2 regions of the Lactobacillus sp. B4005 genome follow, and region 2 is predicted to be linked to the other one. Evidence: predicted binding sites of a transcription regulator. Region 2 holds the regulator's gene; the other holds the start of a gene.
The links. Region 2 encodes Rex, which represses fermentation and respiration genes when NADH is low (regulators of the CRP and FNR family bind a similar motif). Its sites were predicted from a motif close to TTGTGAANTANTTCACAA; they were not measured.
Positions count from the first base shown of each region.

Region 1: J3U73_RS07835 (NAD(P)-dependent alcohol dehydrogenase) is a predicted target of Rex. The motif match lies at 1,999-2,016, and genes of this name have one in related genera.

Region 1 covers NZ_JAFNOZ010000003.1:117,061-120,278, forward strand. Annotated here, with positions in the region: gene J3U73_RS07825 (ATP-binding cassette domain-containing protein) at 1-203, shown strand, start outside; gene J3U73_RS07830 (hypothetical protein) at 196-696, shown strand; gene J3U73_RS07835 (NAD(P)-dependent alcohol dehydrogenase) at 837-1,955, opposite strand; gene J3U73_RS07840 (alpha-glucosidase) at 2,159-3,218, shown strand, end outside.
Region 2 covers NZ_JAFNOZ010000002.1:17,275-20,492, forward strand. Annotated here, with positions in the region: gene groL (chaperonin GroEL) at 1-1,075, opposite strand, end outside; gene groES (co-chaperone GroES) at 1,092-1,376, opposite strand; gene J3U73_RS04460 (redox-sensing transcriptional repressor Rex) at 1,558-2,199, opposite strand; gene J3U73_RS04465 (ABC-F family ATP-binding cassette domain-containing protein) at 2,513-3,218, shown strand, end outside.

The sequences.
Region 1 (3,218 bases), on a different contig from region 2:
CGGTAATGGAGGAGCAAAACATAATATTACTTGATGAGCCCACACGCGGTATTGACCAAGAAAGTATTGGGCAATTTTTGACCCTCCTAATTCGACTGAAACAGGAAAATAAAACAGTAATCATTGCTAGTCATGATCAAATTGACGAGATTAACTATGATCAGGACTTAACACTACAAAATGGAATTTTGCTTAATGAATAAAAAATATTCTTTCACTATTTATGCCGTTATTTCTGCGTTAATCATTTTGCTGGCTAGGCAAAATTGGAATACGGTATATTTAAAGTTACCTCAATTGGTGCAGGCAAGTTTTGGTTGGATTAGAAGTCCAATGAAACTGGCGTTAATAAGTGCTAATAATTTTGTTTTTGATTATGTCACGATTATCCTACCTCGAATGGAAAGAAATTCAATCGAGTCTTTTATTATTGTGCGTAAACCCAAGCTGCAGGCTTTAATAAGGGGCTTAGCTCCTAAAGAATATTCGTATTTACTTTTATTTGTCATAGTCCACTTAACTGCTTTTGATATCAGTAATCTTATTAGTTCAGTATTAATATTGTTGGTAATGATAATAGCCTGGTTAGTATTAGTGTTTGTCATGACATATCGCTTGTCAGTAGTTAAACAGAATGTATTAGTCTTCTTGCTCTTATTGGGATTACGTACGTTAATATTTAGTTTGAATTTATAGTTTGAAAAATCAATCTGATCCGCACCTTGTTTGGTTTATGCATGAATTTCGATTTGAGGAAAAAGCGATTTTTCAGACTAAACCAAAAAACGTTGAGAGTTTTTCTCAACGTTTTTTAGTATTGTCATATGACAGATTAGCTATTCTAGTTGGTAATCTGGATCGATAATTAATACAGGCTTAATCGTCTTACCAGAAATTGAATCGGCATTTGCTTGATTAATGTCTTCAAACTTGTAGAACTTTTCGGTTTCGTCAAATGGGAATTTACCTAATTGATAAAATTCAAGCAGCCGTGGAATGTCAACTTGTGGAATTGCGTCCCCCATGTTGACGCCGACAACTTTTTTATCATCGACACATAGATCATTCCAGGTAGAAACAGTAAGATTTTGAGCAGTAACTGCAATTGCCGCGCAGGTGCCGCCTTGTGCTAAGGCATCAACTGCATTCTTGATTACACCGCTATTTCCTGTAGTATCAACGGTCCAGTCAACACCATAGCCATTAGTAAGCTCTTTTATTTTAGCAACTGGGTCATCTGTCTTGCTGTTAATTGCTGCTGTTGCCCCTAATTTTTTAGCTAATTCTAACCGTTCAGGAACAACATCAACTGCAATTACCTTAGTGCAGCCACTAATTGAGCCGGCCATCATGGCAGCAAGACCAACAGCGCCCGTACCAAAGACAGCAATTGTATCGCCAGGTTTAGGTTGCAAAGTATTAAAGACGGTTCCAGAACCTGTAACATAACCACAGCCAAGAGGACCGGCTTTACGTAAGTCAACGCTGTTATCAACTTTAACTGCATTGCGCTGATCAACTACGGTAGTAGTGGTAAAGGACGATTGGTTAAACATGTCACAGATTCGTTTACCATTTTTTTGAAAATGATCTTCACCATCAGCCCGGACGCCTGATAAGTTATAGTCACTGTAGTGGCGACATTGAGTAGGAATACCTTTGAGACAATTATCACAAATTCCGTCCGCATAAAACGACAGAATTACGTGGTCGCCAACTTTGAAGTTTTTAACTTGATTGCCAACCTTTTCAACAATTCCAGCGCCTTCATGGCCTAAAATTACGGGATAGCCAACACTGGAATCACCCTTGCGCAAGGCTTCATCTGAGTGACAAATACCGGTAGCAACCATATGAATTTGCAAATCGGTTGGTCCAACTTCGTGTAAATCGATATCATCTTCAATTTCGAATTGGCTACCCATTTTTTGAACGACAGCTGCTTTAATTTGCATCAAAATTTCCTCCTCTTATAATTTTTTAATAGTTTCAAAGTTATTGTGAGCTTTTTAACATTCAAATGCAATACTTTGCCCAAAAAATATACGCAGATATTTAATTGTCCACCCAAAAACCATTTTTTGATACCGGTAACATTCACTACTGTCTTGTAACTAACCGCCGTTCTTCGCTAAACTACAGCTGGAGGATTAAGCAAATGACGCATTGGTATGATAACGCAATAATTTATCAAATTTATCCCAAATCTTTTCAAGATAGTAATGGTGATGGGATTGGCGATCTGAATGGGATTAGACAGCGTATTCCTTATTTGAAAAAGCTGGGGATTAACGCGGTGTGGCTCAATCCAATCTTTGTTTCACCCCAAGTTGATAATGGCTATGACGTGGCAGATTACTTTGCGATTGATCCTGCAATGGGAACAATGGCAGATTTTGAGCAGTTAATTAAGCAGCTGCATCAAGAAAAAATTAAAATTATCCTCGATTTGGTACTTAATCACACTTCCGATCAACATCCTTGGTTTCAAAAGGCGATTAATAATCCAAAAAGCAAGTACCGCAATTATTATCTTTTCGCGGGCAGTAACAACAAGCGGCCAAATAATTGGGGCAGCTTCTTTGGTGGTAGTGTCTGGGAGAGTGACCCGAAAAATAGCGGTCAGTCATATTTTCACTTGTTTGATAAACACATGCCCGATTTAAACTGGGCAAATCCGGCACTCAGACAGGAAATGATCCAAGTTGCTGAATATTGGCTGGCTAAAGGAATTGACGGTCTTCGGTTAGATGCATTTATTCATATTGCCAAGGCTGACTTGCGTCAAAATTTTCCGGCACCAAATGATGCTGAACCAGTTATTGCTGAACCGTTTTTTGCTAACTTGCCCCAAGTGCAAGAGTGGCTGCAACCATTTTGTCAGCAAATAAAGCGTGACTTTCCTGACGCCTTGCTTTTGGGCGAAGCAGCAAGTGCAAACGTGAACTTAGCAGCCGATTATACAAGTAAGAAAAATAGTTTGCTAGATAGTGTGATTACTTTTCGCTATTTCACGGATGATGAGAGCAAAATTAATCCGCGTTTACCAGCGCAATATCAGCCAAAAGAGCTTAACTGGCAAATCTTCAAGCAAACGCAAGCTATTTGGCAGCAAACTCTGGCAGAGATTTCGTTACCGACCCTTTACTGGAATAACCATGATATGCCAAGAATGGCAACTCGTTTGGCGCATACCAGAATTCAGATCCAAAGCCTAG
Region 2 (3,218 bases):
CAAAGTCTGAAGTTGTTTCTTCGATTTGACTTCTGATTGAGTCTTCACGTTCTTTAATTGCTTCATCTGAACCAGCACCATCAACAATAGTTGTTGAGTCCTTAGTAACAGTGATGCGGCGTGCTTTACCTAATTGATCAATCGTTGTGTCCTTTAATTCAAGACCAAGATCTTCGGTAATAACTGTACCACCAGTAAGAGCGGCAATATCTTGTAATTGTTCTTTACGACGGTCACCAAAGCCTGGAGCCTTAACAGCAACAACGTTGAAAGTACCACGAATCTTGTTCAATACTAAAGTAGGAAGTGCTTCACCAGAAACGTCATCAGCGATAATCAATAATGATTTACCTTGTTGAACAATCTCTTGCAATAATGGCAAGATGTCTTGAATGTTAGAAATCTTCTTGTCAGTAATTAAAACATATGGGTTGTCCAAATCTGCTTCCATCTTGTCGTTGTCAGTTACCATGTATTGTGATAAGTAACCACGATCGAATTGCATACCTTCAACTACTGATAATTCAGTTTCAATACCACGTGAGTCTTCAATTGTGATAACACCATCGTTACCAACTTTTTCCATTGCATCAGCGATTAAGTCACCAACTTCTTTTGAAGCAGATGAAACTGAAGCAACTTGCGCAATTTGATCTTTTGAAGAAACAGTGTGACTTACTTTATGTAATTCATCAACAACAGCCTTGGTAGCTTTTTCAATTCCGCGACGAACACCTACGGGGTTAGCACCAGCAGTTACATTCTTCATTCCTTCACGGATGATTGCTTGAGTTAACACAACTGCAGTAGTGGTACCGTCACCGGCAATGTCGTTAGTCTTTTGTGCAGCTTCGGCAACTAGCTTAGCACCCATGTTTTCGTAGTGATCTTTTAATTCAATTGACTTAGCAATGGTAACACCATCGTTAGTAATTTCAGGATTGCCATAAGATTGCTCTAAGACAACGTTTCTACCTTTAGGACCGATTGTTGCCTTAACAGTATCAGCTAACTTATCAACACCCTTTAATAGGGAACGTCTTGCTTTTTCTGAGAATTTAATATCTTTTGCCATAATTTTCGCTCCTTAATTACTTAACCACTGCCAAAATATCTTTTTCATGAAGGACTAAGAATTTTTCACCTTCGTATTCAACGTTAGTGCCAGAATACTTGTCATATAGAACAACGTCGCCCTTTTCAACTGACATTGGGATCTTGTTGCCGTTTTCTGCATAACTGCCTTCACCGACAGCAACAACTTCACCTTCTGTTGGCTTTTCTTTAGCATTTGAAGCAAGGACGATTCCGCCTACAGTCTTTTCTTCTTCTTCTTTAACTTTTACGATCACGCGATCACCAATTGGTTGTAACACGTTTGTCCCTCCTAATTTTAATTTAAAATCATTTTTGTTATTTGTTAGCACTCTTATTAACCAAGTGCTAACTTACAAATATGATAATACCCCCTTTTAATGAAAAAAGCAAGAAAAAATTAGCACTTTTTTACTTAAAGTGCTAATTTTCTTTAGCCATTGCAGCGGCGGCTTTATAAATTTATCTATTCTTATCTTTATCCGAATCAAGGAAATAAATGAGGGTTTGTAATTCAGTCGCCAAGTCAACATTTTGAATTCTAACCCCGGTTGGAGCTGATAACCGAATTGGCGTAAAGTTCATAATGCCCTTAATGCCAGCTTCGACCATGTCATCCGCTGTTTTTTGTGCAGAATCTGACGGCACTGTCAAAATAGCGATGGTGATCTGTTGGTCACTCAGCTGCTTTTGCAATTCACTCATTTCATAAACAGGAACGCCACTCAAAATTTTGCCCGTAATTTTAGGATTAATATCAAAAGCACAGGAAATTCGGATGTTATTGCTTCGTTTGAAGTTATAGTTGAGCAAGGCGTGTCCCAAATTACCTACACCAACTAATGCAACATTAGTTAAAGTATCTTGATTTAAAATCTTTTTAAAAAAGGATAGGAGACTTTTGACATCATAGCCATACCCACGCTTACCCAAAGCACCAAAATATGAAAAATCACGACGGATTGATGCACTATCAACCTGAACTGCTTCTGATAATTCAGTAGATGAAACTTTTTCTTTACCAGCTTCATTCAGGATAATTAGGTAACGATAGTAAAGCGGCAGTCTCTTCGCTGTCGCTGTAGGTATTTTTATTTTTTCCATTTTAAAAAGCCTCCAACTTAATATCACTAGTGAGCTTTTTTGTGAATTCACTCATCAATTAATATTATTTTACCTATAACTTACTGATATTTGCAAATGTTTTTTCACAATCTAACACAATCACAAAACACGATTTTACTGTTAATTAACCCGCTTTACATGGTAATTAAAAAATTATTTGTAAATAACTGAGCAAATACTCGTAATCAATTTACTAATGATGAAAAAATAATTTTACTTAAAAAAGGCTTATTTCTCATGCAGTTGCCAGCAGTCTTGCCACATATGCTAAAATAGACTTTAGGTGAAAAATATGATAATTGCACAAGGACACGATTTAGAAAAACAATTTGGTGCCAATACGCTATTCAATCACGTTAATTTCTCGATTGATTCAAATGCAAGAATTGGCCTTGTAGGACCAAACGGAGTTGGTAAAACCACACTCCTTAAAATTATGACGGGTGAAGAAGAAGCTACCCACGGCGAATTTACCATTAATAAAGGGATCGATGTGGGTTATATCGCGCAAGAAAATGGCTTAGATGAAAGTAAGAGCATTTGGGATGAAATGCTGACCGTTTTTGCGCCATTAATTGCAAAAGGACAAAAAATCCGCGGCTTGCAACAAGCAATTGCCGAACATCCGGAAGATAAGCAACTTTTAAAACAATATGACCAGTTGCAATTTGATTTTGAACAACAAGGTGGATATACCTATCAGGCGGATATTAAAAGTATTTTGAATGGTTTTAACTTCCCTGAAAATACTTGGACTAAAATTATTGGTGATCTTTCTGGTGGTGAAAAAACCCGGCTTGCCTTTGTCAAACTGCTTTTACGCAAGCCACCGCTACTTTTACTCGATGAGCCGACCAACTATTTAGATCTGGACACACTTGACTGGCTAGAAGGTTTTCTTAAAACATATTCCGGAGCAATTTTAGTTGTCTCTCACGACCAGTACTTTTTAGATCATCTTGCTAACCAAATTTTTGAATTACAATTTGGCAAACTAA